One region of the Macrococcoides bohemicum genome, then DNA from elsewhere that is predicted to be linked to it. Evidence: riboswitches for the same ligand, from Rfam matches in the RefSeq annotation. Region 1 holds a riboswitch; the other holds the start of a gene.
The links. A riboswitch is a leader RNA that binds a small molecule or an ion and turns the genes downstream of it on or off. The one in region 1 is predicted to bind thiamine pyrophosphate.
Positions count from the first base shown of each region.

Region 2: it holds a riboswitch for thiamine pyrophosphate, as region 1 does, so the genes downstream of both, HT586_RS06020 (ABC transporter substrate-binding protein) here and HT586_RS01275 (thiamine phosphate synthase) in region 1, are expected to answer to the same signal.

Region 1 covers NZ_CP054482.1:241,883-249,918, forward strand. Annotated here, with positions in the region: gene HT586_RS01250 (YhgE/Pip domain-containing protein) at 1-960, opposite strand, end outside; gene HT586_RS01255 (HesA/MoeB/ThiF family protein) at 1,090-2,079, opposite strand; gene HT586_RS01260 (thiazole synthase) at 2,076-2,843, opposite strand; gene thiS (sulfur carrier protein ThiS) at 2,845-3,042, opposite strand; gene HT586_RS01270 (NAD(P)/FAD-dependent oxidoreductase) at 3,026-4,081, opposite strand; gene HT586_RS01275 (thiamine phosphate synthase) at 4,111-4,683, opposite strand; TPP riboswitch at 4,767-4,869, opposite strand; gene HT586_RS01280 (protein-tyrosine phosphatase family protein) at 4,964-5,410, shown strand; gene HT586_RS01285 (hypothetical protein) at 5,477-5,902, opposite strand; gene HT586_RS01290 (TerC family protein) at 6,008-6,790, opposite strand; gene HT586_RS01295 (DedA family protein) at 7,105-7,713, opposite strand; gene HT586_RS01300 (hypothetical protein) at 7,892-8,036, shown strand, end outside.
Region 2 covers NZ_CP054482.1:1,172,478-1,180,513, forward strand. Annotated here, with positions in the region: gene HT586_RS06010 (2-oxoacid:acceptor oxidoreductase subunit alpha) at 1-718, shown strand, start outside; gene HT586_RS06015 (2-oxoacid:ferredoxin oxidoreductase subunit beta) at 719-1,582, shown strand; TPP riboswitch at 1,771-1,871, shown strand; gene HT586_RS06020 (ABC transporter substrate-binding protein) at 1,916-2,938, shown strand; gene HT586_RS06025 (thiamine-binding protein) at 2,938-3,225, shown strand; gene HT586_RS06030 (ABC transporter permease) at 3,222-3,962, shown strand; gene HT586_RS06035 (ABC transporter ATP-binding protein) at 3,955-4,662, shown strand; gene HT586_RS06040 (hypothetical protein) at 4,742-5,284, opposite strand; gene HT586_RS06045 (VTT domain-containing protein) at 5,297-5,938, opposite strand; gene HT586_RS06050 (ABC transporter ATP-binding protein) at 6,072-7,787, shown strand; gene HT586_RS06055 (ABC transporter ATP-binding protein) at 7,780-8,036, shown strand, end outside.

The DNA of each region.
Region 1 (8,036 bases):
TTTAGGCATAGCATTTTGGGATTGATTTAAAACCTGTTGTGCTTTAGTAGTAGCTTCGATGCCCTGTTGCACAGAATTATTGATTTCTGGAAACTTTTGTTCAATCGTATTTGCCCTTTGTAATGCATTCTCAATACGCGGTAAGTTATTATTAAGTTTAACAATCATCTGACCTAATGCATTTATATCTGATGCATGTTGATTTGCTTCAATGATTTTGTCAGCACCGCCATTAAGTTTGTCGCGATATTGATTTAAACTGTAGAATTCATCAGCATATTTTGTGATGTCACCTTGATGTTCATCGATTTTAATTACAGCCTTTCTAAAGCGTTCGATATCCGGAAGTGCACGTTCAGCATCAAATACTGCATTCTCAATCTTGTGGTAAAGAGGAATCTGATCTTCAATTTTAATGCCTGCTCGATTACTTTCCTGTAAAAGTGCTTTTGTGGCAGCATCTACAAATTTTTCGTTTAATGATTCAGTGATGGCAGTAGCACCTGCATTTGTCATCTTAGGTGCAATAGCATTAATTTTTTGATTTACTTTATAATCGATATGGGCGCGTTTTGGTTCTTTGTGAAAAATACTCGTCATATCTTTAGAAAAGTTTTTTGGAATATGAATAATTGCGTAGTATTCCCCCATACGCAGTTTGTGATTAGCATCTTTCAAATTATCTTTAAATTTCCAGTCAAACTTATCATTGTTATGGAGTGATTTGACAAGTTGATTACCAACATTGACTTTTTTTCCTTTAACTTCCGCTCCAGTATCATGATTGATAACAGCGACTTGTAAATACTTTGTGTTGGAATAAGGATCCCATGAGGACTTCAAATTAAACCATGCATAAAATGATGGTAATATTGATAATCCAATGAGTAAGATGATAAAGCTGGGAGTGCGTTTAATATTTTTTAGGTCATGTAAGAATAGTTGATATGCGTTTTTCATGTAATCCCTTCTTTATACTAATATAATAATTATGAACATTTTTATAACATCATTTTAAAAAAACGGTATATATCAATATAACAAATAGGGTGGAAAGATACAATAAAAAGACATATATTATATGTCTTTTTATTTTTGTGCATACTTTATCAAATCTTCAATAACAGCTATAGCTTCTTTACTAGAATATACATCAAATATAATAATACGGCCATTATTAAGGAGATGTATCTTATGATCCATGAAAGAAAGTAATTTGAAATGTTCATTTTGATGAATAATATGTTTGTTTATGTTATTAAATAAAGAAGAAGGTATGTGTGTTTGATATTTCCCTCGACACATCTTAGTGACATGGGTAAATGACTGTTTAAGTGAAGGATAATCTTTAATGGTACATGTAGGGCATGCAGGATTGTGTATGGCATCAATATTTTTACTTTTAAATATCATTTTTTCACAATCTATTGTTGTAAGTTTTCCTGAAAAATGACCATGACTGATATAATGCATTACTTCTGAAACTTGAATACTTGCAACGAGGTGAGCAGTTTGTGGCATAATACCTGAAATAGCACAATCTTGTCCAGTAGCAGGTTCATTAGGCAGAATGCATCTCAAGCATGGTTGATTTTCTATGCCGTAAACAGTTCCATATACATTTAGACACGCACCATATATCCATGGGATATTATGTTTATGGCACGCATCATTAATGATATAACGCGTTGAAAAATTATCAGTACCGTCAACGATGAGAAGTGGTTTATATTTTTCAATAATGGATTCGATATTCTTTACTGTTACTTCTTCAGATATCGTAGTCACTTTTACATTACTATTTATACGGTTGATGTGCGACGCTAAAGCATCAACTTTTAAAGTATAAGCAGCACTATCTGCTTCATCAAAAAGACTTTGACGATGTAGATTACTAAGTGATACAACATCCATATCGCAAATTACTAGATGTCCAGCACCACTTCTAGCAAGCATTTCACTTACTGTACTTCCTAATGCGCCGCCTCCAATAATAAGAAATGTGCTGCTGCTTAATTTATCTTGTGCTGCTTGTCCGAAACCAGGTGATTTGATTTGTCGATCAAATCGTTCGCTCATAGAAACTCAAGACCTTCCATAGGACTTGATGCTTGGGCAGTATATTTCTTAGGAATGCGTCCTGCTTCAAATCCGAGTTGACCAGCCTGTACGGCATATTTCATTGCTTCAGCCATCTTAATCGGGTCTTTTGCATTTGAGACAGCTGTATTGAGTAACACTGCATCTGCACCGAGTTCCATCGCAAAGCTTGCGCCTTTAGGTGAACCGATACCTGCATCAACGATAACAGGGACGTTAACTGCATCGATAATATATTTTAGATTTAATGGATCATTGATACCAAGGCCTGTCCCAATCGGCGCACCAAGTGGCATAATAGCATGACAACCTAATGCTTCTAATTTTTTTGCAAGGACGACATCACAAGGGATGTATGGGCATACGATATATCCTTTTTCTAAAAGAATCTCACATGCTTTATATGTTTCGATACTATCTGGTAGAAGTGTTGTATCATCACCGATAATTTCAACTTTAATCATGTCACACATACCTGCAATACGTGCAATTTCTGCTATCTTTACCGCTTCTTCAGCTGTTTTTGCACCTGCTGTATTTGGAAAAGTGATGTATTTATCCAAATCTACAGACTCTAATGGGTTAGGGAGTGATTTATCATATAAACTCATGCGTCGTACTGCAAAAGTTAACGCATTTGTTTCGCTGATTTCAACTGCTTTCTTTTGTGTCTCTCCATCTTTAAACTTGCCTGTTCCTAATATTAAACGAGAAGATAATTCCAAGGGTCCTATTTTTAACATATTAGCCGCCTCCAACGAATTCTAGTAATTCTAATTTTTGTTCGGGTTTCAAAGTGATAGATTGCCATTTAGATTGTTCGATGGGAACATCATCCACAAGCGCTACAATCCTCTTTTTATCACTTGTAAAAGTTGCGAGTAAGTCAGATAAATTTGTTTTGTCTGTTTCAAAAGGCTCATCGTTAATGTATATTTTCATAAATTTCTCCTATCTTAAAATCTTTTTGAAATTGTTGATACAGTTCTCCATCTTGTTCAAAGATCATTTGACGCATAAATTCTCCTGTAATACGTGATAATAAGATACCATTGCGGTAGTGTCCCGTTGCTAGAAATAATCCTTCATCTAACTGATCGAGGACAGGTCGATGCAACGTGGTATCTGGTCTGAATCCACAATCAATGCTGACGATGGTACTGTCGCGTAATTTCGGGATTAGTTTAAACGTTTCTTCAAGTAACCACTTTACACCTTCTGCACTTGGTTGTTGCTTTGTATCAAGTGAAGTTGTTGCACCAATCAGATAATGATTGTCTGATTTAGGGACAATATAATGTCCGTTTGTCTGGAATAGTGTTTCTTTTAAATAAAGATCGGGATGATGTAACGTCAGGACTTCTCCTTTCACGCCTTGCATCGGGAAATCTATATCAAGCATGTTAAGTAAATCTTCACTTTTACATCCAGCTGCAATAACGACTTTGTCTGAGATGATGGTTTTATCACTTATTGATAAGTGATATTTATCATCTACGTAATTAATGGATTTGACGTGATCTGAAATATGAGGAATATCTTGATTTGCGTACTTTATAACAGTTAAATATTTACCGGCATTGACTTGACCATCTGTAGGAATCCACATTGTCTGCTCAAACGTATTATTGATTGAACCGTTCGCATAAGAAGATAACGCTTTTGAAGCTATCCACTCAAATTGTTTATGCTTTGAATTTAGAAAATCGTATTGAGTCTTTAGATTCTCTTCATCTCCAGGTGAAGCGATTTTAAGCAATCCGTGTTGTTGTAGGTCAATAGATAATCCAGTCAAGTTTTCCAGTTGCTGAATATGATCAGGTATCATTTGCTGACCAAGCACAGATAGTCTGTATAAAGGACTATCTTCTGTAAATTCATTTTGTGCCCCGAGCATACCTCCAGCAGCGTGTGTTGCTTTATAACCATGTACATCATCTATGATTGCAATATTATCTGTATGGCTTTTAAGTGCGTACACAATATTTTCTCCGATAATTCCTCCACCTATTACAACGATGTCGTACGTAGTAACCACTCCTTTTTTACTGCAAGAAAATCTTGCTTGTTTGTAAATAACCTGATACCGGCAAAGCCTGAAAAATTAGTGTTTAACTGTCTTATTGTGTTGATGCTGATGCCGCCTAATGCTACTACAGAGATATCAATATGAGTGACTGCATCAATTTGAGCTGCTGCTCTGGGTGGTAAATCAGGTTTGGACGGTGTAGGGAAGACATGACCAAATAAAACAAATGATAGATCGAGCGATTCAGCGTGTTTGGCTGATGCCAAAGAATGAACGCTTTGACTGACCTGTATTTCCGGATGATTATTTCTAAAGGCATCTATTTCAGAATTACTTTCTTTAAAGTGAATTCTCGTTAAATGACATGCAAATAAAATATTAGGATTGTTATGCACGATAATTTTATCTTTAGGAATTCTTGTTATCAGCTGGTTTATGAAATGAATAATATCTTTCTCTGCTGCATCAAACCTTAAAATAACGCCATCTATTTCATCATGAACCTGGATGATTTGATTGAGAACGGTGATTGAAGGTTTTGGGGATGTAATCATGATAAACACACTTTTCACCTCGAAAAAAACACCCACTAACTAAAAAAAGCTAGTGGGTGTTGGAATTAGTATAAATAAATCACTAAAATTCAATCACGCTTCCCTACGTTGGTTCTAACCAAGTCAGGTTCAAAGAGTCGGAAATAATTTCCTCTCAGCCCGTTGTGGGCACCCCTAGCAAATATTTAATTCTGTAGTAAGCCTACCACTAGTTAGAGTGAATTTCAATCAATTCAAATTCATGATAAAATAAATTAACGATAAAATGGGGTGTAAAAGGATGAATGAAGAAGAAAAGTTATCTTTATTAATTGATGAACGTACAGAACTCATACCACATGAGACGGTGTATGACAAAGTAGAGATTGAACAAAATCATACGGATTCTGTAGAAGTGCTGCTTGAACCAGCAATACAACAGGAACGTATGTCTTCTGAAGAAATTTTAAGAGAAATTGCAGAAGAAGAAGAACTCGAAGAAGAGTACGCGCAAGCAGTTGAAGAAGTAAAATTATTTAAATATATTGTCCATACGATTAAATTTCATGAAGGAGATGCAATTACACGCTATCAACTGCGCAATATATGTGCACATAGTAAAACTAAATTATCATCAGATAATTTAGATGAAGTATTAAATGATTATATTGAAGCGGGCTACATCAGAATTGAAGATGACAAAATATATATCACATTCTTAGGTGAGCATGTAAATACATTGTTATAAGCGTTTATTATATAAAACAAGCAAGAGTGGAACAATTTAGTTCCGCTCTTGCTTGTTTGTCAGAGATTAATCTTTTAGTAAAAACGCTTCTTCGTCACGTGAATGAATTTCATTAACGATAATCAAACTTCTAAAATAATCGATAATTTGAGTGGAGAATCCTTCGCTTTCCATCTGTGTTTTAATCTTAGCGACGACTTGGCGCATAATATCATGATCACGTGTGAGTTGTTGAACTTTATCATGTAGTTCAGGATTATTATTTTCCGCTTCTGTATAGAAACCATCTGCTTCTTCCTCAGCATCTGCGTGACTTATGACGCGTGAATCCCAGAAATCGACAAGCGCGATCACTTCCTGAATCACTTCTTCTTCCGTACCGTTTTGGTATGTTCTGATCAATTCATCTGTCATATTCACAGCAAGGCCTAACCCTGTATCGTGAATTTGTTTATGTGCATGTAGTTGTCTTAATGATGGTCCGACTGGCATACAATCATCTCCGTTCAGTATATTTACCACTATTGTATTATAGAAAATATAATAAAAAGACTAGGGGATTCCCTAGTCTTATATTTTTCAGATGTATAGTGATGATTAATGCTGATGACTTTGTCCACGTTTACTTGTAACAAAACCAATCACTAAAATTGATAGTAATACACCCCAGAAGATCAGTTGCCACATCATTGAATGCGGGAAGTCATGCGGTAATACGTGGATGGAATCATGTGCTAATACAAGCACGACAAGTTTAATGCCAATCCAGCCTACGATTGCAAATGCTGCAGCTTCAAGTCCAGGATATGTTTCCAGAATTTTGATGAAATATGTTGCTGCAAATCGCATTAACACAACGCCAAGCATACCTCCGATAAACATAACGGTGAACTGTCCGGCGTTTAGTCCCATGAAGTCAGGACCAACTTTAGGCAATGTAACCGCGATTGCAATTGCTGCCAACATTGAATCAATTGCGAATGCGATATCTGCACCTTCAACTTTCAGAACAGTCATCCAGAAGCCACTACCTTTAGGCATTGCTTCTTCTTCTGCAATATCAGGTACGCTTTCATCATCGACATGATTTTTCTTTTTGAAATAAGTATATAAACTCTTTATTGACATAAAGATTAGATATGCTGCACCAAGTGCTTGTATCTGCCAATACTTAGCTAAGAAAGTTATAAAGAATAATGAGATGAATCTAAAGATAAATGCTCCCATTAAACCATAAAATAAAGCTCTCTTTCTTTGTTCTTCCGGTAAATGCTTTACCATCACCGCCATAACAATTGCGTTATCTGCTGCAAGTAAACCTTCTAAAACGATTAAAACAATTACTACCCATGCATACGCCATTAAAATACTTGGATCCACAATAATTCCTCCTTATTTTAATGAATATAAAAAGACCCATGCCAAATATATTGGCAAAGGTCTCACTGAACAGTAATTGTTCCATAACGCCGGAAGTTCCAAAACTTCGTAATGACGACGTTACGCTTAGGGTCTCCCCTTGAGCTACTCCCCTTCGACATAAGTCTTAGGATATTCATTTGTTGATTTATTCAAATTATGAATAAATATCATTAAAATCATCTTAACACAGAAATGTGTATATAGCTATAATTTTATTTTATATGAATAATAATGGATGATGAGGATGATATAAATATTAAGTTTGTCAGCATTTAATTTTTCTTTCTGCGATAGAGCCAGATAATGCCTCCGATAATGATAACAGCCATTAAAATATAAATCACATTAGAATAAAGATCGAAATAGTGGAGTAGAACTTCCCAATTCTGACCTAACACCATACCAAGATAAATTAAGACTGCATTCCAGATGAGTGTCCCGACTGTTGTATATAAAATGAATGGAACGATAGACATTTGACTCAAACCAGCCGGGATGGAAATTAAACTGCGAATCAATGGAACAAATCGGCATAGAAATACTGCGGTATAGCCATATTTGTGAAACCATTTATTAGCACTGTGTAAATCATGAATATCAAGTCGCAATATAAAGCCGTATTTATCTACAATTTTTTCGATTCTTCTAAGACCGAGTATGTGTCCGGCGTAATAAAGAATAATAGCCCCGCTTACTGCTCCAAGCGTTGAAGCAATAAGCATTCCTATGAACGTGAGTTTTGGAGACTGGTCAACCATAAACCCGCCAAATGTTAAGATTACTTCTGATGGGATTGGAGGAAAAACATTTTCAAGTAATATTAAAAAAAATACACCAAAGTATCCGAATTGTTCCATAACTTTCATAATCCATTCCTGCATATCGTCACTCCAATAGTTTTAGTAAATACTATTTTACCTTATATGCCTTGATATATTCAAAACAAATGAAAGAATAAGAATTTTACTTATGAGATTACATAAAATATCACGTTACGATTATTATGGGATTTAGAGGGTATAGGTAAATGATTACTAAGAACTTTTAAGGAGTGACATAATGAATAAGTTTAGACAAATTACAGCATCTGAATTATTTCCAACTGAACAATTAGGGCCAGAGATTTATGGGACTGTGCATTTTCAAGTAGGGGAGGCATCTGAATTTAGTGGTGCATACATTACAACGAACGAAAGATTATTTA
Region 2 (8,036 bases), 930 kb from region 1:
CTACTTAACAGCAGAAGCATTTAACTTAGCAGAACAATATCAGTGCCCAGTTATTTTATTAAGTGACTTACAACTTTCTATGGGGAAACATACAGTGCCTAATTTAGATTTTAATCGCATTAAAATTGATCGTGGGAACTTAATTACTGAAGTTGAGCCACGTGAAGATAAATCATACTTCAAACGATATGAAGTAACTGAAAGTGGTGTATCGCCTCGTGTGATTCCGGGTATTAAAAACGGTATTCACCACGTAACAGGAGTAGAGCACACGGAAGAAGGTAAACCTTCTGAAAGCCCGGTAAACCGTGCGAAACAAATGGAAAAACGTATGCGTAAAATCGAACAGTTAAAAATATCAGAACCTGTTGATTATAAAGAAAATCATGCAGAAGCTGATGTATTAGTAATTGGCTACCTATCAACGTATGGTGCAATTGATGAAGCAATTGAACGAATTGATGGTCAGGTAAACCACTTGCAAATTAAACAATTACACCCATTTCCTACAGAGGAAGTACAAGCTGCAATCAATAAGGCGAAGAAAGTTATTGTCGCTGAACATAACTATGCAGGACAATTATCAAGCATTATCAAGATGAATACGATGCATGAAGGTAAGATTACGAATTTCACTAAATATGATGGTACACCATTCTTACCGAAGGAAATAGAAGCAAAAATAAATGAAGTAATAGAAGTAAAGGAGCGCATCTAAATGGCAACGTTTAAAGATTTTAGAAATAGTGTGAAACCAAACTGGTGTCCAGGATGTGGTGACTTCTCAGTTCAAGCAGCAATTCAAAAAGCATGTGCAAACGTAGGTTTAGAACCTGAAGAATTAGCTGTAATTACAGGAATCGGATGTTCTGGTCGTTTATCAGGTTATATTAATTCATTCGGTGTTCACTCAATTCATGGCCGTGCATTACCGATGGCACAAGGTGTTAAAATGGCAAATCAGGAACTTACAGTTATCGCTTCAGGTGGAGATGGAGATGGATACGCTATTGGTATGGGACATACAATCCACTCAATACGTCGTAATATTGACTTAACATATGTCGTAATGGATAACCAGATTTATGGTTTAACAAAAGGTCAAACTTCACCAAGTTCAGCACATGGATTTGTTACTAAAACAACGCCACATGGTTCAATTGAGAAAAATGTATCTCCATTAGAACTTGCAATTACATCAGGTGCAACATTTGTAGCACAAAGTTTCTCAAGTGATATTAAAGAATTAACAGCAATTATTGAAGCGGCGATTAACCATAAAGGATTTGCATTCGTTAATGTATTCTCTCCATGTGTGACTTACAATAAAGTAAATACGTACGATTGGTTTAAAGAAAACTTAGTTTCTTTAAACGATATCGAAGGTTATGACAATAAAGACAAAATACAAGCATTAAACACTGTAGTAGAGCATAACGGATTAGTAACTGGAATCATTTATCAGGATACTGAAACGCCAAGCTATGCAGAACAATTAAATGGTTACTCAAAATCATTGGCGAAAGAACCAATTGAAATGGACCCATCTAAATTTGAAGCTTTAATGGCTGAATTTAAATAAAATAAAGAGACATAGTAATCTGATGATTGCTATGTCTTTTATTTATCTTTTTAAAAAAACTACCTCTAACAAGAAAATTAACGGAGAATAATCATAAAATTATTTCAGTTCAGTAGCGTACAAACTAAATCTTAAACATTTGATACTAGGTATTTCTTTGGTATACTTGTAAAGGAAAATAAAATAACTAAAAACACTAGGGGAGTCATTCTGAGAATGGACATTGGTCCTAAACCCTTATTCACCTGATCTAGGTAAAACTAGCGTAGGGAAGTGTCGCTTTTTGACACAACTTTACATGTAGGTTGTGTTTTTTATTTGGAGGAAAATAAGATGAAAAAAAGTATATTAGTAGGGATGAGTTGTGCAGTATTATTAGCTGCTTGTGGTAACGAAGAAAATAAAGATGCTAATAAAACTACAAGTAAGACGGACAGCAACAAAACTGAAAAAGTTACCATGATGTTAGACTGGACACCAAATACGAACCATACGGGTATTTATGTGGCAAAAGAAAAAGGCTACTTTAAGAAACATGGTCTGGATGTTGATATTAAAACGCCTGGTGATGTTACTGCTGATCAGATGATAGCTGCAAATAAGAAAGATGTTCAATTTGGTATTAGTGCGCAGGAGCAGGTTACACAGTCACGTTCAGAAGGTGTACCTATTAAATCAATCGGTGCAATCATTCAACATAACACAAGTGGTTTTATGAGTTTGAAAGATAAGAATATAAAATCACCAAAAGATTATGAAGGTAAAACATACGGTGGCTGGGGTGCGCCAATTGAGAAGGCATTTATTGAAACATTGATGAAAAAAGAAAATGCTGATGTCAACAAAACGAAGATTGTCAATATGGGGAATACTGATTTCTTCTCAGCTTCTAAGAAAAATATTGATTTCTCTTGGGTATATTACGGATGGACCGGTATTGAAGCAGAAACAAGAAATATTGACGTAAACATGCAATACTTAACAGATTACGATAAAAATCTAGATTATTATACACCGATCATTATTGCCAATGAAAAATATTTAAAATCAAATCCAAATACAGCTAAAGCATTTATGGCAGCTGTAAAAGAAGGATATGAATATGCGATTAAACACGAAAAAGAAAGTGCAGATATTTTAATTAAATCAGCACCGGAATTAAAGAAACAAAAAGATTTAGTCTATAAATCTCAAAGCTATTTATCACCGAAATATCAAGATGATGCAAAATCTTGGGGTATTCAGGATGAGAAAGTATGGGTCAATTATGCGAAGTATTTAAAAGATAATAAAATTATTAAAAATGATTTTGTTGCAAAAGATGCATTTACAAATGAATTTGTGGAGGGTAAATAATGGCGAATACAATAATGAGCATTCAAATTATTCCTAAAACACCAGAAGGTCAGGATGTAATACCATATGTCGATGCTGCGATAGAAGTGATAGAACAATCAGGTCTTAAATTTGTAGTATCCCCACTTGAGACAAGTATTGAAGGTGATATGCATGAACTGTTACCATTAATCGAACAGATGAACCATCGTATGCGTGCATTAGGCTGTGAATCAATTATTTCGCAGGTGAAATTCTATCATGGAGAATCAGTATCGATGGATGCATTGGTCGCGAAATATCGATGATTAAAGCTTTAAAATTCTCATTGTTTATGATTTGCTTGTTGCTTGTATGGGAAGGATTTGTATGGCTATTAAAAGTCGATCCCTATACACTACCTGCGCCAAGTGCTATTGCAAAGTCATTCGTGGTAGATTTTCCTGAATACTTTCCACATCTGTTACCGACGATACAACTTGTATTATTAGGTTTATTTTGTTCAATTATTTGTGGTGTTCTATTTGCGGTCATACTTAACTTAATACCAGTATTAAATGATTATATTTATCCGTTACTTATTATGAGTCAGAATATCCCTGTTATTGTTATCGCACCGTTACTTGTAATATGGTTTGGATTTGGACTATTACCGAAACTCATCGTGATTACTTTAATCTGTTTCTTTCCCATAACAGTGAGTTTGCTGGAAGGATTTCACGAGACAGATAAAGATTTAAAGAAATATATGCAAATGATGGGTGCTTCACGTATGGAACTATTTACAAAATTAGAATGGCCAAACAGTATGCCGTTTTTCTTTAATGGTTTAAAGATTGCCGGCACGTATTCAGTAATGGGTGCGATTATTTCTGAATGGCTTGGAAGTGACAAAGGTTTAGGTAAATTTATGATACTTGCACAACGTGCATTTCAAGTAGATCAGGTTTTTGTTGCGATTGTCTGGATCATTATATTCGCATTAATAATATATATTGTAATAGAAGCGATAAAACGTTTCGTATTGAGGTGGAATCATGAATAACTTAATAACGATACAAAATGTTTCACATCAATATGGAGACAAGCAAGTATTAGCTGGTATTAATCTTACAGTACTGCAGAATGAAATTATTGCAATTCTGGGACCGAGTGGGTCTGGGAAGTCAACGCTTATTAATATTATAGGTGGACTATTAGAACAAACATCTGGAGAAGTCTATATTAACGATAAGAAAGTGATGACTACCGGGCATGTTTCATTTATGCCTCAAACGAGTTCTTTAATGCCATGGCGTACTGTAGAAGATAATATTAAGCTTGCTACTGAAATTGGAAAAGAAAATAACCAAGATCAAAGTTTATCATTATTAGAGCGTGCGGGTTTTACTGGTATTAAAGATCAATATCCAGCCAGTTTATCTGGAGGTATGAAACAGCGTGTGTCTTTCTTACGTGCATTAAATACAAACCATCAAGTATTGTTACTCGATGAACCATTTTCTGCATTAGATGAAATTACACGTGTGGATATGCAGCAGTGGCTAAAGGGATTGATTAAAGAAACAGGTAAGACTGTACTTATGATTACACATAGCATTGAAGAAGCGATTTTAATGTCTGATCGTATTATAGTACTTAATGGTAAACCAGCAACGATAACTCAAATTTATGAAACTCAAGCAATTCAGAATGAATCGGAAAAACAAACATTGAAATTAAAATTGTTTGATCAATTAAGATAACAACGTAACAAAGCAAAAAGGAGAGACAATTGTCTCTCCTTTTTGTAATTCGCTAAAATTTACTTAATTACTTAAATATTTATTTACTAATATGATATTGTTCTGCGTTTGAACCGAGATCTGCAATGGTAAAGAATTCACGTTGATTTGCGTTTAATACATGCAGTTTAATTGCATCGTTTCTTATATATTGTTTAGTTAAATCAGGGTGTATCTGTGTATTAAAACTAAAAGTAATAGTACCATCAGTATTAATCTTACCATTATTATTAGTAGGTGTGATAAATGGCTGATCATTTGTATTCGTACCGATAACCGTATAAAGTGATTTCGGAAGTTCTAACCTATAGCTTAAAGATGGTTTCTCTTTTGATAGATACTTTGCCAGCTGTTCTGTAAATCGATACTTTACGATAAACTGAGTTTCATCTCCAGCTTGCTTTTGTGAAAGTGAGCGCACTTTGAAATTTAAAGGAAAATCTTTCATGCTTTTAAAGGGTGGTACAGATTTATTTTCTTGTTTCTGTGTAGTATTAACAGTTTTGTTTTCTTCTTTTTGATTATTATCGCATGCAGCGAGTATAACGATTAAACTGCATAAAAATAAAAGTAATTGCTTCATTCACTTAACTCCTTATTTGTTTCGTAAGTTCTTAATAACGCTTATAACTGCAGGTAGGATTGAAACTAAGATAATAAGAATAAGAACTATTTCAAAATTATTCTTTACAACTGGAATATTACCGAAGAAGTAACCACCAGCTAAACATATACCTACCCATGCAACAGCACCGATTATGTTATACAGAATAAAGTAGCTGTATTTCATAGAACTTGCACCGGCAACGAATGGTATAAATGTTCTGATAAATGGCATAAACCTTGCAATAACGATCGTCTTTCCGCCATACGTATTAAAGAAGTTTTCTGCTTTTAACATGTGATCCTGTTTGATTAATCTGCCGATTTTTGGATGATTCACGATACCGTATCCTACCCATTTACCGATATGGTAGTTTAGGGTATCACCAATAATCGCTGCGAGTGATAATAATATAAATAAAAACCAGATATTTAATGCGCCTTGCGGTGCTAATGCTCCTGCTGCAAATAACATTGAATCACCAGGCAAGAATGGCATGATGACTAATCCCGTTTCTACGAATACGATACCAAATAATATTGCATATGTAAGTGTGCCGTAATCTTTTACGATATTAACGAGATGTTCGTCGATATGTAAAATGAAATCCATTAATTGAGTAAGTATTGACATTTATTTAGCTCCAATTCATTTGTTTTTTCTAATCTATTATACGCTAGTCTATCTTACTTGCAAAAGAGTAAGTATATTTATTTTTAATTAATTTATTTAATGGCATAATATGAATAAGAAAGAGGGTGGGAATATGATATTAAAGTTTACGAAGCCATATTCAGGATATATCATCTTTGCTTTAATCCTGATGCTACTGGAACTGGCGGTAGAGTTAAGTTTGCCAGTTATCTTATCCCAGATTATCAATGAGGGGATATTAAAGAATGATTTGAATCAAACTTTCTTTTATTTAGGTCTTTTAGTTGTAATGAGTATTGCAGCATTTATTTGTGGTATCATTAATTCATTTGTGGCAAGTCATGTCTGTCATGGGTTTTCATATGACTTAAGAGAAGCTTTGTTTCAGCATATTCAAAAGTTTTCTTTAGCAACACTTGAGAAATTTAGTACATCGAGTATAATAACTCGTCTTACAAGTGATGTTATCGCATGTGAAATGGTGCTATTTATGAGTTTAAGAATTATGTTGCGCGCACCATTACTAGTGATTGGTAGTATTGTTATGAGTTTTATGATTGCACCGCATTTAGCGATTTACTTACTTATAGGAAGTCCGATTATCTTTATCTTTTTATACATATCAGCAAGAAGTGGCATGAAACTCTTTAGACGTGTTCAAAAAGAGCTGGATGGTGTCAATCGTACCATTCAACAGAATCTATCATCAGTAAGGATGATTCGTGCAAATTTAAGTGGTGCATATGAAACTTCAAAATTTGAAAGAACTTCAACATTACTAAAGAATGACACGGTTAAAGCACTTAAATTGATGGAACGAATTTTACCGTTTTTATTAATAGTTATGAATATTGCACTTTTAATAGTGATTTATATGGGTGCAAAAGATGTTACTCAAAATGTGCTAAATGTTGGTGCACTAGTCGCTGTAATCAATTATGCATTGCGTATGCAAGGCGGATTTTCAATGTTTGCTTTCATTATCATTGCTTTCTCACGTGCAAAAGCAAGTAGTGATCGTATGACTGAAGTCCTTGAAACACCTGTCGATGAAGATCTTTCAGAAACTAATATTCAGCCTCATGCAGGTGGAGCAAGTGTTGAGTTTATAGATGTAGACTTTAAATATCCTTTATCACATCGAAATGTGCTGGAGAATATTAATTTTAAAGTGAATGCCGGTGAAAAATTTGTCGTTATGGGGGCGACAGGGTCTGGTAAATCTGCAATGTTAAGTTTAATCCCTAGAATGTATGAACCAACAAAAGGTCAGATACTAATTGATGGTAAAGATATTAAAGAATATCAGGAAAGCTATTTAAGAGAAATGATTGGCTATGTTCCTCAGAAGAATACATTGTTTACAGGTACCGTATTCGACAATATTATATTTGGCAATCAACTGGCTAGTGAAAGTGAAGTGATGAGAGCTACTGAAATTGCACAAATTCACGATAATATCATGGATTTTGATCGGCAGTATAAAACAGGTGTCGGTCAGGAAGGTGTTAATTTATCTGGTGGCCAAAAACAACGTATCGCAATAGCTCGTGCAATTATTCGTGAGCCGAATATTTTAATACTTGATGATTCGACTTCTGCTTTAGATATACACACAGAATCAAAATTATTTAATACTTTACAGCAACTACCGATGACTCGTATAATCGTAAGTCAAAAAATTGAGACCGCAAAAACAGCTGATCATATTTTGCTACTTGATCAAGGTAAAGTAGTTGGCTTCGGAGACCATGCAACTTTACTGAAGACATCGGAGCTGTATCAACAAATTAATGATTCTCAGGAAAGAGGTGAGGTAGGTGCCTAAATCAATTCTGGGACATGAATTTATATTAAAGAAAGAAGATTTAAAAAAGAAAAAGCAAAAAACTGATCAACGAGGGAACACAATACCGAATGCAAAGAACTGGCAATATTCAATGAAGAAAATATGGCAGTTGATGGATGATGCACATTTTAAACTATTTATCGTAATTACGTGTGTGATTATTTCATCCTTATTAGGATTGCTTGGACCATATATGATTGGTAAGATTATTGATAATAAAATCATTCC